2 linked regions of the Nocardioides panacis genome follow. The protein of the gene in region 1 interacts with the protein of each later gene in a pairwise test. Links are inferred from orthologs where the notes say so. Each region holds a gene or a part of one and is shown on either strand. Other genes may lie near its edges.

What was found. The genes of interacting proteins can lie anywhere in the genome.
Region 2: the proteins of aceE (region 1) and nth interact in binary tests that used the Escherichia coli proteins (3 or more experiments, as listed by UniProt). The link is inferred for Nocardioides panacis from one-to-one orthologs.

The regions. Positions count from the first base shown.
Region 1 is NZ_CP077062.1:2,609,211-2,616,944, forward strand. Bases 2,597-5,937 are described here. They hold aceE (pyruvate dehydrogenase (acetyl-transferring), homodimeric type), read left to right. Parts: upstream 2,597-2,950; coding sequence 2,951-5,737; downstream 5,738-5,937. Other genes in these bases: KRR39_RS12675 (dihydrofolate reductase family protein), read right to left, coding at 2,597-2,739; KRR39_RS12685 (alpha/beta fold hydrolase), read right to left, coding at 5,858-5,937. Outside these bases: KRR39_RS26125 (AMP-binding protein), read right to left, coding at 1-990; KRR39_RS12665 (DUF3052 domain-containing protein), read right to left, coding at 1,022-1,456; KRR39_RS12670 (MOSC domain-containing protein), read left to right, coding at 1,583-2,188; more of KRR39_RS12675, read right to left, coding at 2,185-2,596; more of KRR39_RS12685, read right to left, coding at 5,938-6,811; KRR39_RS12690 (PucR family transcriptional regulator), read left to right, coding at 6,956-7,734. UniProt on the Escherichia coli protein: Component of the pyruvate dehydrogenase (PDH) complex, that catalyzes the overall conversion of pyruvate to acetyl-CoA and CO(2).
Region 2 is NZ_CP077062.1:3,832,960-3,840,320, forward strand. What follows is about bases 1,623-4,590. They hold nth (endonuclease III), read right to left. Parts: upstream 3,474-4,590; coding sequence 2,772-3,473; downstream 1,623-2,771. Other genes in these bases: KRR39_RS18720 (NUDIX hydrolase), read right to left, coding at 1,623-1,698; KRR39_RS18725 (VOC family protein), read right to left, coding at 1,719-2,153; KRR39_RS18730 (TlpA family protein disulfide reductase), read right to left, coding at 2,164-2,775; KRR39_RS18740 (Crp/Fnr family transcriptional regulator), read left to right, coding at 3,590-4,267; KRR39_RS18745 (MBL fold metallo-hydrolase), read right to left, coding at 4,319-4,590. Also shown: KRR39_RS18715 (MarP family serine protease), read right to left, coding at 1-959; more of KRR39_RS18720, read right to left, coding at 970-1,622; more of KRR39_RS18745, read right to left, coding at 4,591-5,119; KRR39_RS18750 (NUDIX hydrolase), read right to left, coding at 5,116-5,997; KRR39_RS18755 (RidA family protein), read right to left, coding at 6,005-6,463; Sp36 family protein, read right to left, coding at 6,460-6,615; KRR39_RS18765 (alpha/beta hydrolase family protein), read left to right, coding at 6,857-7,361. UniProt on the Escherichia coli protein: DNA repair enzyme that has both DNA N-glycosylase activity and AP-lyase activity. The DNA N-glycosylase activity releases various damaged pyrimidines from DNA by cleaving the N-glycosidic bond, leaving an AP (apurinic/apyrimidinic) site.

The DNA.
Region 1 (7,734 bases):
GAGGTCGCCGGGCAGCGCCGACCCGGACGCGGCGACCACCTTGACGTTCGACAGGTCGTAGCGGTCGAGCGTCTCCTGCGGCAGCTGCATGATCCGCTGCAGCATCACCGGGATCACCACGAGCGAGTCGCAGTCCTCCTCGACCAGGGTCTGCAGGCAGCCCTCGGGGTCGAACCTGCGGCGCAGCACGACGGTGGAGCCGAGCAGCATGGCGAGCGCGAAGTGCGCCCACCCCCAGGTGTGGAACAGCGGGGCGGCCACGTGCGAGCGCCAGCCGGACTTCAGCGGCAGCCGGGACAGCAGCGCCGCGGCGGCCTCGATGCCGGCCTCGCTGCGGGGCGCGCCCTTCGGGGTGCCGGTCGTGCCGGAGGTGAGGATGATGATCCGGCTCTGCCTCGCCGGAGCGGGGTGGTCGCCGGGCGCCCCCTGGGCGATCAGCGACTCCAGGGTGACCCGGTCACCGGTGCCGGCGTCGTCCACCCAGCCGAGCACCCGGTCCCGGGTGCCGGCCTCCTCGAGCATCGCGGTGAACTCCTCGTCGTGCACGACGACCCGGGGCGCCTCGCGCTCCAGCACGTCCACGAGCTGCGGACCGGCGAAGGCGGTGTTCAGGTAGAGGATGTCGGCGCCGAGCTTGGCGGCGGCGATGCTCGCGTCGACGAAGCCGCGGTGGTTGCGGCACATGATCGCGATCCCGTCGCCGGGCCGCACGCCCCGCGAGCGCAGGGCGTCCGCGAGCCGGTTGCTGCGGTCGTGCAGCTCACCGAACGTCAGCGCGCCGAGCTCGTCGACGACCGCGGTCCGGTCGGTCTCCAGGATCGCCATCGCGGCGAAGCCGCCGGCCGGGCCGGTCCCCCACCGCAGCAGGGTCGCGCCGACGCGGGCCAGCTTGAGCGGCGGGTGCAGCCGTACGACGCCTGCGGAGGTGAGCACCCGCAGCAGGGTGGGCGCCTGGCCGAGGAGGCCGAGCCCCTTGGTGACCTTGCTCAACGAGTCCTCCTGAGCCGGGACGGTGCAGGGCTCAGTGCGCGGCCTTGGGAGCCACCAGGCGGGTCGCGGACCAGTCCTGGCTCACCGGCGCGGTCGTGGTCGTGGACAGGCCGGCCACCGGGGCTGCCTCGGCGACGTCGGCGGGGTCCACCGTGCCGGGCCGGCCCACCTTGGGCGTCAGCAGCCAGATCTCGCCGCCGGCCACCAGGTCGGTCAGGGAGTCGACGAGTGCGTCGACGAGGTCGCCGTCGGCCTCGCGCCACCACAGCAGCACGCAGTCCACGACATTGCCGTAGTCACCGTCCACCATGTCGGCGTCGATGGTGTCCTCGATCGAGACGCGCAGGGCGTCGTCGACGTCCTCGTCCCAGCCGAGCTCCTGGACGACCATCCCGGTCTTCAGACCCAGCCGCTCGCCGGCGTTCTGGGTGGCGGTGCCTTCGGGGCCACCCGAGGTCGCGCTCACGTCACTCCTCCACATCTCGAATCTCGTCGTCCGGTCGCCACGGCGTCCGGTGCTGCACTGTTGCGCGTAGTTCATCGGAAGTCGACCCGGCGCGCAAGGCACCGAGACGGGTGCCAGGCTACTGCCATGCACGCCGACCGCTCGCCGAATCCGGTGACTGCGCCCCTGCCGCCCCCGGCACCGGCCGCCCAGCCGCCCCGGGTGGTCGCCGTCGCGGCCAGCGCCGGGCACCGGTTCAGCAAGCAGACGCGGCCGGTCATCCGGCTCGTCGAGGGCCTCGGGGTGGAGGGCGACGCGCACCTCGGGGAGACCGTCCAGCACCGGTCCCGGGTGCGCCGCGACCCCTCGCAGCCCAACCTGCGCCAGGTGCACCTGATCCACGCCGAGCTCTTCGAGGAGGTGCACGGGGACGGCCCGCGGGTGCTCCCCGGCGACCTCGGCGAGAACGTCACCACCTGTGGCGTCGACCTGCTCGCGCTGTCCGCCGGGACCCTGCTGCTGCTCGGCGACACCGCCGAGGTGGTGGTCACCGGGCTCCGCAACCCGTGCGTGCAGATCGACCGCTTCCAGCCCGGTCTCCTCGCACGGGTGGTAGGTCGTGACGCCCAGGGCCGGGTGGTGCGCAAGGCGGGGGTGATGGCCGTCGTACGACGGGGTGGCGAGGTGCGTCCGGGCGACCCGGTGACCGTCGTACCCCCGGACGGGCCGCACCGTCCGCTCGAGGCCGTCTAGGACCGCGGCACGTCGTAGGTCAGGTCGACCATCTGGCCGTTGCGGGCGACGTCGACGAGCCGGAGCCCCTCGATGCGGCGCGGCAGCAGCGGGGCGCCGGACCCCAGCGTCACCGGCGCGACGCTGACGATGACCTGGTCGAGCAGCCCGGCGTCGTGGAACTGGCCCACCAGGTCGCCGCCGCCGACCAGCCACACGTTGCGGTCCCCGGCCGCCGCGACCAGGTCCGGGTGCACGACCGCGACGTCGCCCTGCACGAACCGCAGGTCGGCCCCGGGGATCGGCGTGAGCTCCCGGTGGCTGAACACCCAGGACGGCCGGTCGGCGTAGAACTCCTGCCAGCGTTGGGGGTTCTCCAGCAGGTGCTCGTGGTCGAGCACCCACTGGTACGTCGTCGCGCCCATCGCCATCGCACCGACGCCGGCCAGGAACTCCGCGAACCCGCTGCCCTCGTCCTCGCGCTCGACGGCGAACAGCCAGTCCAGGGAGTTGTCCGCGTCGGCGAGGAAGCCGTCGAGCGTCGTGGCGGTGCAGTACTGGGTGAGCGCCATGCGCTCACCCTAGGCACCGGACGTTCGCTACTGATCGGTAGATTTCCTGCGCGACGCGGGCGTGACACGATGAGCGGGGAACCAGCCCGTGACCCGGGCCGGCTCCCACCACGCAGTGCACACCGAGCACGAGAGCAGAGGAATCGTGGCAACAGGTTCTGAGCAGCAGTCGTCCGAGCTGGCCGCGGAGAAGTCCGCCGAGAAGGAAGCCATGTCGCAGCCCGGCGCTCCCTCGACCCGCGCCGTCGGGCGTCCCCAGGTGATCCACGAGGGGCTGCCCACGCAGCTCCCGGACATCGATCCCGACGAGACCAAGGAGTGGCTCGAGTCGTTCGACTCGATGGTCGACGACCGCGGCCGCAGCCGCGCGCGCTACGTGATGCTCCGCCTGCTGGAGCGAGCCCGCGAGCAGAACGTCGGCGTGCCCGCCCTGCGCAGCACGGACTACATCAACACGATCCCGCCCGAGCGTGAGCCGTGGTTCCCCGGCGACGAGGACATCGAGCGCCGGATCCGCGCCTTCCTGCGCTGGAACGCCGCCGTCACCGTGTCGACCGCGAACCGCAAGGGCCTCGAGGTCGGCGGTCACATCGCGACGTACCAGTCCTCGGCCTCGCTCTACGAGGTCGGCTTCAACCACTTCTTCAGGGGCAAGAACCACGAGGGCGGTGGCGACCAGATCTACATCCAGGGCCACGCCTCCCCCGGCATCTACGCCCGGGCGTTCCTCGAGGGCCGGCTCAACGAGACGCAGCTGTCCCGGTTCCGCCAGGAGGTGCAGCACGGCGTCGGCGAGGGCCTCTCGTCGTACCCGCACCCGCGGCTGATGCCGGACTTCTGGGAGTTCCCGACCGTGTCGATGGGCCTCACCGCCCTGAACGCGATCTACCAGGCCCGGTTCAACCGGTACATGCAGAACCGTGGGATCAAGGACACCAGCCAGCAGCACGTCTGGGCGTTCCTGGGCGACGGCGAGATGGGCGAGCCCGAGTCGCTGGGCGCCATCGGCGTCGCGGCCCGTGAGGAGCTCGACAACCTCACCTTCGTCGTGAACTGCAACCTGCAGCAGCTCGACGGCCCGGTGCGCGGCAACGGCAAGATCATCCAGGAGCTCGAGTCGACCTTCCGGGGCGCGGGCTGGAACGTCATCAAGGTCGTCTGGGGCCGCGAGTGGGACGACCTCCTGGCCCGCGACGTCGACGGCGTGCTGGTCAACAAGATGAACAGCACCCCGGACGGGCAGTTCCAGACCTACTCGGTCGAGAGCGGCGACTACATCCGCAACAACTTCTTCGGCGGCGACCCGCGGCTGCGCAAGATGGTCGAGCACATGACCGACGAGCAGATCGTGAAGCTGCCCCGTGGCGGCCACGACTACCGCAAGGTCTACTCGGCGTTCGACGCGGCGACCAAGCACGTCGGCCAGCCGACCGTGATCCTGGCGCACACCATCAAGGGCTGGACGATCGACGCCCTCGAGGGCAAGAACGCCACGCACCAGATGAAGAAGCTCACCAAGTCCGACCTCAAGAAGTTCCGCGACCGGCTGTACCTGCCGATCAGCGACAAGGAGATCGACGAGTCGGAGATCGCGCCGTTCTTCCACCCCGGCAAGGACTCCCCGGAGATCGAGTACATGCTCGAGCGCCGGCACGCCCTCGGCGGGTCGATCCCGAAGCGCGAGGTGCGCGCCAAGCTGCTCAAGCTGCCCGGCGACGAGGTGTACTCCGAGCTCAAGGCCGGCTCGGGCAAGCAGGCCATCGCCACCACGATGGCGCTGGTCCGGCTGCTCCGCGACCTGATGAAGGACAAGGAGATCGGCCAGCGCATCGTGCCGATCGCGCCGGACGAGTACCGCACGTTCGGCATGGACGGCATGTTCCCGACGGCCAAGGTCTACAACCCGATGGGCCAGCGCTACGAGTCCGTCGACCGCAACATGCTGCTGGCCTACAAGGAGTCCGCGCAGGGCCAGATGCTGCACGAGGGCATCTCCGAGGCGGGCGCGATGGCGTCCGCGACGGCAGCCGGCTCGGCGTACGCCACGCACGGCGAGCACATGATCCCGTTCTACCTGTTCTACTCGATGTTCGGCTTCCAGCGCACCGGTGACTCGATCTGGGCGATGGCCGACCAGTTGGCCAAGGGCTTCCTGATCGGCGCCACCGCGGGCCGCACCACGCTGACCGGCGAGGGGCTGCAGCACGCCGACGGCCACTCCCCGCTGCTCGCGGCGACCAACCCGGCGGTCGTGCACTACGACCCCGCGATGGCCTACGAGCTGAGCCACATCGTCCAGGACGGTCTGCGGCGGATGTACGGCGGCACCGAGAAGGACCCGGACGGCGAGAGCGTCATCTACTACCTGACGGTCTACAACGAGCCGACCGTGCAGCCCAAGGAGCCCGACGACCTCGACGTCGAGGGCCTGCTGCGCGGCATCTACCACGTGGCGACTCCCCCGCCGGTGCAGGGCGAGAAGGTCCCGCGGGTGCAGCTGCTCGCCTCCGGCGTGGGCTTCCCGTGGATCACCGAGGCGGCGAAGCTGCTGGCCGAGGACTGGGGCGTGGCGGCCGACACGTGGTCGGTGACGTCGTGGAACGAGCTGAGCCGCGACGCCGTGGCGTGCGAGGAGTGGAACCTCCTGCACCCCTCGGAGCCGGCCAAGGTCCCCTACATCACCGACAAGCTCAAGGAGGCCGAGGGGCCCGTCGTGGCGGTGAGCGACTACATGCGCGCCGTGCAGAACCAGATCGCCAAGTGGGTCCCCGGCGACTTCCACGCCCTCGGCGCGGACGGCTTCGGCTTCGCGGACACCCGTCCCGCGGCCCGCCGGTTCTTCCACATCGACGCCCAGTCGGTCGTCGTCCAGGCCCTCGCGGCCCTCGCCCAGCGCGGCGAGGTCAAGCCCGAGGTGGTCCAGGAGGCCTTCGACAAGTACCGCATCGACGACCCGACCGCCGTACGCGGCGTCAAGCAGGAGGGCGGCGACGCCTAGCCGACCCGGCGCCTCTGGCGGACGCACGACCGCCGACCCGGCGACTTTGGTGGACGAGCACAGGTGCTCGCCCGCCAGACGCGCCGGGTCGGCGGCTTTCCGGGCGCCAGAGGCGCCGGGTCAGGCGATCTCGGCCTGGCGGACAGGGGTGACCGCCGTGGGCACCGGGACCTGCCGGCCGTTCTTGAGCAGCGACCGCCAGCGGCCGCGGTGGTACGCCGCAGCCGGGTGCGCCCGGATGAACTCGTCGACGATCTTCACGAAGCGCTGCGGGTGGTCCTTGTGCGGGAAGTGGCCGGCGTTCGCGATCACCTCGACGGTGGCGCCGGGCGCGAACTCCGATGCGATCCCCGCGTGCTTGACCGGGATCACCGCGTCCTCGGTCCCCCATATCACGCACATCGGCATCGCCTGGGTGAGGTAGGCCCGGTCCACCATGGTGACGATCTGGCCGCGCCAGTCCACCACCGCGGACACCACGTGCCGGATGGCCCGTCGGGCGCGGGGGTCCTTGAAGGAGTCCACGATCATCGCGACCTCGTCGAGGTCACGGGCCTGCGGCAGCCCGGACGCGGCCAGGGCACGCAGCCCCGCCGTGGTCAGGTGGCGCACGCCGGGCAGGGTGACGACCCCCATCGCCTGGTGGAAGAACGGCAGCGTGATCGCCCGGATCGCCGGCGTCACCTCGGCGCCGAGGCCGCCGGGGGCGACCAGGATCATCCGCTCGGTGCGCTCGGGGAACTGGTAGGCGAACTGCATCGCGACGCCGCCGCCGAAGCTGTGCCCGACCACGGTGACCTTGTCCACGCCCAGGACCGTGAGCAGGTCCCGCATGCCGTTGGCGTAGCCGCCCACGCTGTAGTCCGCGCGCGGCTTGGCCGACCTGCCGTGCCCCAGCAGGTCCGGGGCGATCACGGTGTAGCGGCGCGAGAGCGCGGCGATCACCGGCAGCCAGGTGGTGTGGTCGCAGCCGAGGCCGTGCAGCAGCAGCAGCGCCGGTCCGGTGCCGACCTTGACGTACGCACGCTTGTGCCCGTGGATGGTGAGGTACTGGACCTCGATGGGCTTGGGCATGATGCTCCTGGAGGGACGCTTCGTGGTGACCGGAGTCAGAACACAGGGCTAAATTAGTATGAACCAGCGCCCAGCGGCCCAAACCGACCGTTCGGCCAGGGCTGGACCGGTCAACCGTCCCCGCCGGTGAAATAGGGTCGGGTCATGAGCGGCAGCAGCGAACGCGACCGGGAGCAGATCGCCCGGCGGCTGCAGCGCTCCGTCGGTGCCCTGGCGACCTCCACGGTCACCCGGATGGAGCGGGACATGCCGTGGTTCCGCCGGATGTCGGCCGAGGACCGGTCCTGGATCGGGTTGATCGTGCAGGCCGGCATCACCTCGTTCGTGGAGTGGTACCGCGAACCCGACGGCTCCGCCCCGGTCACCGCCGAGGTCTTCGGGGTGGCACCGCGGGCCCTGACCGGAGTTGTGAGCCTCCACCAAACCGTCGAGATGGTGCGGCTGACCATCGAGGTGGTCGAGGAGAACGTCACCGAGGCGGTCGGGGAGGCCGACGCCGACTCCGTGCGGTACTCGATCGTCCGGTACGCACGGGAGGTCGCGTTCGCCACCGCGGAGGTGTACGCCCGGGCCGCGGAGATGCGGGGCGCGTGGGACGCGCGGCTCGAGGCGCTGGTCGTGGACAGCGTGCTGCGCGCCGAGGCGGACGAGACGGTCCGGTCCCGGGCGAGCGCGCTCGGCTGGGAGTCCAAGGGCGCCGTGATCGTGGTGCTCGGCCGCGTCCCCGACGGCGAGTCCGCCGGCCGGGCCCGCGAGTCCCTCATCGACGACGTACGACGCTCCGCGCGGCACCTCGGGCTGGACGCGCTGTGCGCCATGCAGGGCGACCGGATGGTGGTCGTTCTGGGCGGAGTGGACAACCCGGACAAGGCGGGAGCGGCGGTGGCGGACCACTTCGGGGACGGGCCGGTGGTCGTCGGGCC
Region 2 (7,361 bases), 1.2 Mb from region 1 along the record:
ACGGTGCCGTCACCGTAGATGTCGGGGCTGCGCAGCCGCTGCTCGCCGCGGATCCGGGCGGCCTGCACGTTGTAGGGGCCGTCCTGCGGGTAGCCCAGCACCGCGCCGGCCTGGTTCGGCCGGCCGCTCTGGTCGAAGCGCAGGAACGGGCCGCGGGTGCCGTCCACGGCGAGCACCGCGATGTCGATGTCCGGGTTGTAGTAGACGACGGTCGCCGGCCGCTCGTCCTCGCCGACCAGCACCACCGGCCGGTCGACGCCGGCCACGACGTGCGCGTTGGTCATCACCCGGTTCGGGCCGTAGAGGAAGCCGCTGCCCTCGACGCCCCGGTTGCAGGAGTTCTCCCCGCGGATCTTGAGGACGCTCTCCTGCGCGCGCTGCACGTCGGGGTCGCGGGCCACCCGGCCCGGCGGCGGACCCACGTCGATGATCCGCTCGGGGGCGAACGGCTCGAGGTAGCGCGGGAAGAAGCTCGACCCGACCACGTCGTTGAAGGAGTTCAGCGCCTGCACGGCGTTCGCCGGCATCACGCCGTTGACCCGGTCCAGGACCGCCGAGCTGCGCACCTCGCGGCTCGCCCAGGGCAGCTTGGCCCCGCTGACCGCGACGCCGAGCGCCCACGCGACGACCAGGACCGCGGCCATGCTCAGCGCCGCGCCGCCGATGGCGTCGAGGGCGCGGACCGGCTGCCACTTGATGCGCGAGCGGATCTTGGCGCCGGCGTACTGCAGGATGGCCTGCCCGAAGGACGCGCAGACCAGCACCACGAACAGCGCGGCCAGGGAGACCCACAGGGCGGGCTCCGCGTCGCCGAGGAGCCGGGGGGCGAGCCAGACCCCGAGCAGCCCGCCGAGCAGCAGGCCGCCGGTGGCGAACGCGCCCGCGATGAAGCCCTGCCAGTAGCCGGAGACGGCGTAGGCGACCACGAGGACGACCAGGAACCAGTCGAGGACGTTCACGTCGTGGACCTCACCGCTCGCGGAAGTTCGTGTTCGGCGTCGGTGGTTGCGCGGCCACCTCGGCCCGGGCGGTCAGCATATGGTCGGGAAGGTCGCGCAGGACGTCGGCGTCCCAGGGGCGTGTCCAGCCGAGGAAGTCGAAGAGCCGGGCGATGATCCCGGCGGTGAACCCCCACAGGATCAGGTCCTTGTCGTCGCCGATCAGGAACGCCGGACCCTTCCAGCCCGACGGGTGCCGGGTGGACACCCGGTGCTCGGGGTCGAGGAGCTCCTCGATCGGGACGCGGTAGACCGCGTGCACCTCGGCCGGGTCCACCACGCCGACCGGGCTCTCCTCGCGCCACCAGCCGAGCACCGGCGTGACCGCGAAGTTGCTAGGCGGCAGCCACAGCTGCGGGAGCGTGGCGAACACGTCGACGCCGCCCGGGTCGAGGCCGGTCTCCTCCTCGGCCTCGCGCAGCGCGGTGGCTGCGGGCGAGGCGTCCTCGGGGTCGGTGGAGCCGCCCGGGAAGGAGACCTGGCCGGGGTGCGAGCGCATGTCGTGGGCGCGCTCGGTGAGCAGCAGGTCGGGGCCGCGGGAGCCGTCGCCGAACAGCATCAGCACGGCGCCCTCGCGGGGCTCCGTGCCCTCAGGGGGCACGAACCGGGTCAGCTCGTCGACGGTGATCGTCCGGGCGCCGCGACGAACGGGCTCGAGCCACTCCGGCAGCGCCGGCTCGTGGGGGGTCGCGTCGGGCACGAGTGGAGCCTACCGAGCCGTCACACGACGCAGAACTCGTTGCCCTCCGGGTCGGCCATCACCACGTGGTCGGGCCGGTCCGGGCCGCCCACCTCGGCGAGCACGGTGGCGCCGGCGGCGGTGAGCCGCTGCACCGTCGCCTCGATCCGGGGCCACCGCTCCGCGTGCGGCAGGTGGCGGCCGCCGCCGACCTGCACGTCGAGGTGGATCCGGTTCTTGGCGGCCTTGGCCTCGGGGACCTTCAGGAACGAGATGCGGGCCCGTCCGCCGGCCGGGTCGACGATCGACGCGGCGTCGTCCCACTCGTCCTCGGGGACGTCGAGCTCGCGGAGCCAGTCCTCCCAGGTGCTCCAGCCCTGCGGCGGTGGCGCGTCGACGTACCCCAGCGCGACCTTCCAGAACTCCGCGAGCCGGCCGGCGGCGTCGCAGTCGAAGGTCAGGGTCCACTCGTCCACCGGGTCCTCCTCAGGACGGGATGCGCACGTCGAGCGCGTCCTGCACGAGGCCGCGCAGCTCGGCGTAGGACGTCACCACCCGGAACTCCGGCTGGGAGACCGAGCCGTCCTTGCCGACGAACACCACGCCGGGCAGGCCGCGGACCCGGAACGGCGCCCGGAGCGCGCCGCCGGGGTCGGCCATCAGCGGGAAGGTCACGCCGGCGTCCTTGACCAGCTGCAGCGCCGCCTCGGGCTGCACGTCGAGGTAGTCGATGCCGACGACCTTCACCACGCCCTTCCCCTTCTCGTGCAGCGCCTGGTAGTACGGCAGCTCGCTGCGGCAGGGCCCGCACCACTGCGCGAACAGGTTGATCACCAGGGGCCCCTTGAGCGAGGTGAGGTCGACCGTGCGGCCGCCGCCCAGACAGCGCAACCGCACCGCGGGCAGCCGGTTGCTGCCGCTGCCGCCGCCCGGGCACGGCTCGACGCCTGCCCCGGCCTTGAGCGCCCGCAGCGCCGGGGTGTCCACGTCCACCCGGGAGTCCCCCGCCGTCGTCGACCCGGCCCCGGACGTCGAGGTCCCGGGCGTGCACGACGCGAGCAGCAGGCACACCAGCAGCGCACCGAGCAGCCGTCTCACGCACGCCCCTCGGTCTTGACGAGCTTGGCCGCCAGCACCGGGTCGGTGGGCCCCTCGCCGTACGCCGGGCACCAGCGCGCCACCGGGCAGGCCCCGCACGCGGGGTTCCGGGCGTGGCAGACCCGTCGGCCGTGCCAGATCAGGTGGTGGGACAGCATCGTCCAGTCCTTCTTGGGAAACAGCGCGCCCACCTCGTGCTCGACCTTGACCGGGTCGGTCTCGGCGGTGAGGCCGAACCGGCGCGCGAGCCGGCCGAAGTGCGTGTCGACGGTGATGCCCGGGATGCCGAAGGCGTTGCCGAGCACCACGTTGGCGGTCTTGCGGCCCACGCCGGGCAGCTCGACGAGGTCCTTCAGGCGGGGCGGCACCTCCCCGCCGTGCCGTTCGACGAGCGCCGCGGACAGCTTGAGCAGCGACTCGGTCTTGGCCCGGAAGAACCCGGTCGGCTGGATCAGCGCCTCGAGCTTGTCCCGCTCGGCGCCGGCCATCGCGGCCGCGTCCGGGTAGGCCGCGAACAGCGCCGGGCGGACCGCGTTCACCCGGCGGTCGGTGGTCTGGGCCGACAGCACGGTGACCACGAGGAGCTCGAAGGGGTTGTCGAAGTCGAGCTCGCAGCGGGCGTCCGGGTAGGTCTCCCCGAGCACCCGGTCGATCTTGCGGGCACGGCGGACGAGCGAGGTGTCGGGCACGTCCGCCAGCCTATCCGGGGCCCCACCGGGGTGTTCTTGGCGCTCGCGAGGGGTCATACGACAGACTGTGACCTGAAGCACCGACGGCGGGCCCCGACCGTGGGGCCCGATGAGGAGGACATCTCGTGGACAACGACGTACTTCGCCAGTCTCCGCTGTTCAGCGCGCTGGACGACGAGGCGGCGACCGCACTGCGCGCCTCGATGTCCGAGACGCGGCTGCGCCGAGGCGAGGTGCTGTTCCACGAGGGCGACGAGGGCGACAAGCTCTACGTCGTCACCGAGGGCAAGGTGAAGCTCGGCCGGACCTCCGCGGACGGCCGCGAGAACCTGCTCGCGATCCAGGGCCCCGGCCAGATGTTCGGCGAGCTGTCGCTGTTCGACCCGGGCCCCCGCTCGGCCACCGTGACCGCCGTCACCGACAGCGTGTTCTCCTCGCTGTCCCACGAGGACCTGCTGCGCTGGCTCGACGGCCGTCCCGCCGTCGCCCGCGGCCTGCTCGCCCAGCTGGCGGGCCGGCTGCGCCGGGCCAACGACGTGGTCGCCGACCTGGTGTTCTCCGACGTCCCCGGCCGGGTCGCCAAGGCGCTGCTCGACCTCGCGGACCGGTTCGGCCGGACCGCCGACGACGGCGTGCACGTGCACCACGACCTCACCCAGGAGGAGCTCGCCCAGCTGGTCGGCGCGTCCCGCGAGACGGTCAACAAGGCGCTCGCCGACTTCGTGAACCGCGGCTGGCTGCGCCTCGAGCCGCGCTCCGTGGTGATCACCGACATCGAGCGGCTCTCCCGCCGCGCCCGCTGACCCGTCACCCGCGCAGGGGTTTCCCCGGCGTGTCGTCGCAGGACTGACGGGTCAGCCGCGCAGGTACTCGATCTGCGCGCGCACGCTGAGCTCCGCCGCGCCCCAGAGCACCGGGTCCACGTCGGCGTAGACGGTCTCCACCACCTGCCGGGCCATGTCCTCGGCCGGGTCGGTGCCGGCCGCGCGGAGCCCGGCCAGCGCCTCGCGGACCTGGTCGAGCCGCTGCCGGCGGTGCGCGAGGTAGTGGTCCAGGACGCCGAGCGCGTCCTCGATCACCGGCCCGTGGCCCGGCCACACCGCGGTCACGTCCTGGGCCTCGGCCAGCGCGTGCAGCCGGTGCAGCGAGTCCAGGTAGGCCCCGAGCTGCCCGTCGGGGTGCGCCACGACCGTCGTACCCCTGCCGAGCACGGTGTCGCCGGTCAGCACCGCGCGCTCGGCCGGCAGCACGAACGACAGCGAGTCCGAGGTGTGCCCCGGGGTGCCGACCACGTGCACCTCGAGCCCGTCCACGGCGACGACGTCCCCGTCCCCGAGCCCCTCGTCGCCGAGCCGCTGCCCCGGGTCGAGCGCGCGTACGCCGCAGCCGACCCGCTCCGCGAAGCTGCGTGCCGCCTCGGAGTGGTCGAGGTGCCCGTGGGTCAGGAGTACGGCGGCCACGTCACCGGCGTGCTCCGCGACGGCGTCGAGGTGCGCGAGGATCTCCGGGCCCGGGTCGACCACCACCGACCGCGCCGCGCCGGGCTCGCGCAGCACCCAGGTGTTGGTGCCGTCGAGCGTCATCATGTTCGGGTTCGGCGCCAGGACGCACCGCGCGCGCTCGCCGAACGTCCCGCCGGCCCAGGGCTCGGTCATCCGCGCATCCGCGCCGCCACGTCCTCGCCGAGCCGGACCAGCCGGTCGGGGATCGTGAGGTAGGCGCCGTCGTCGCCGATCACGGCCTGGGGCTCGACCGCGACCAGGTCGCGGCCCGCGGCGGCGTCGAGCACCTCGGCGGTGCTGAGGTGGTCGAACATCTCCAGGCAGGTGCAGTAGGTCGGCGGCAGCATCAGCATCTCGTGGGCGTCCACCGCCCGGATCGCCTCGCGCAGCGGCAGCCAGACCACGTGGTCGGACTCGGTGGACACGTCGCGGGTGGCCTGGCCGGCCGGCAGCTGGGCGACGAAGAACCGGGCGTTGAACCGGCGCGGCTCGAACACCGGCGTCACCCAGGAGCCCCACAGCCGCAGCAGGTCCGTGCGCAGCTTGAGGCCGCGCCGGTCCAGGAACGAGGTGAAGGAGATCTCCCGGCCCTCCAGCGCCCGGCGATCCTCCTCCCAGTCCTCGCCGGTGGTGTCCTCGACCACGGAGTCGGTGGTCGGCCCGGCCAGCAGCACGCCGGACTCCTCGAAGGTCTCCCGCACCGCGGCGCAGACCAGCGCCCGGGCGAACGCCTCGTCGGTGCCGAGCAGCGCCGCCCACTCCGCCGGGGTCGGCCCGACCCAGCCGATGTCGGCGTCGAAGTCGCGCTTGTCGACCCCGCCCCCGGGGAACACGCACATGCCCGCGGCGAACGCCATGTCGACGTGCCGGCGCAGCAGGTACACCTCCAGCCCGCCCGGCTGCCCGTCGCCGTCGCGCAGCAGCACGACCGTCGAGGCGTGCCGGGCGTCGACCGGCTCACGGGTGCCGTCGGTGAAGGCGCGGGCGTGCGCGGCCAGGTCGTCGGGCAGTCGGCGGGTGGGGTCGGTCACGGTGCCCTCAGATCTCGACGACGAGCTCGACCTCGACGGGCGCGTCGAGCGGGAGCACCGGGACCCCGACCGCGCTGCGGGCGTGCTGCCCGATCTCGCCGAACACCTCGCCGAACAGCTCCGAGGCGCCGTTGGCGACGCCCGGCTGGCCGGTGAAGTCCGGGGTGGAGGCCACGAACGCGACGACCTTGACGATCCGCTTGATGTTCGACAGCTCGCCGATCTCCGCGCGCACCGCCGCCAGCGCGTTCAGCGCGCACTGCCGGGCGCACTCGACGGCCTCCTCCGCGGTGACCTCGCCGCCGACCTTGCCGGTGGTGATCAGCTGGCCCTCGCGCATCGGCAGCTGGCCGGAGGTGAACACGTGGTTGCCGCTGCGCACCGCCGGCACGTAGGACGCGACCGGCTTGGCGACCTCGGGGACGCTCAGCCCCATCGCCTCGAGGCGCTGCTCGGGCGTGGTCACTGGACCGGCCGCTTGAAGTAAGCCACCAGGTTCTCCGGGTTCATCCCCGGCACGACCTGGACGAGCTCCCAGCCGTCCTGGCCGAAGTTGTCGAGGATCTGCTTGGTGGCGTGCACCAGCAACGGCGCCGTGAAGTATTCCCATTTCGTCATGCCGGGACTCTACTGCCGACGGTTTACGGTGGCGCCGTGCAACCCGACGACGTGATGACCCGGGCCGCGGAGCCCCCGGACGCGGTGCTCCGCTACGCGCCGCACGAGGCCGGCCTGGTCGACGTACACCTGCCGGCGGAGCTGTCCGCACCACGACCGCTGGTGGTCTACGTGCACGGCGGCTTCTGGCGCGAGGCCTACGACCGCGTGCATGCCCGTCCGCTCGCGAACGCGCTGGCCCGTGCGGGGTTCGTGGTGGCGTCGGTGGAGTACCGCCGCGGTCCGGGGGGCCTGGCCGGACACCTCCGCCGACCTGGACCGTGCGCTGTCCGCGCTGCCCGGGCTGCTCGACGGAGCCGCCGTCCGCACCACGACGACCACGCTGGTCGGGCACTCCGCGGGCGGGCACCTCGCGCTCTGGCTGGCCAACCAGCCGCACCCGGTCCAGCGGGTCGTCGCGCTCGCGCCGGTCGGCGACCTGCGGGCCGCCGCCGCGTGGGGCATGGGCTCCGGCGCGGCCGTCGACTTCCTCGGCGGCACCCCCGAGCAGGTCCCCGGGACGTACGACGCCGCGGACCCGGCCACCCGGATGCGCACCCGCCCCGCGGCCGACGTCGTGGTGGTGCACGGCGACCGGGACCAGGCCGTCCCGGTGGAGAGCAGCCGCGGCCTGGCCCGGCGGTTCGACTGGCTGGACTACCGCGAGCTGCCCGGGGTGGACCACTTCGCGGTGATCGACCCGCTCG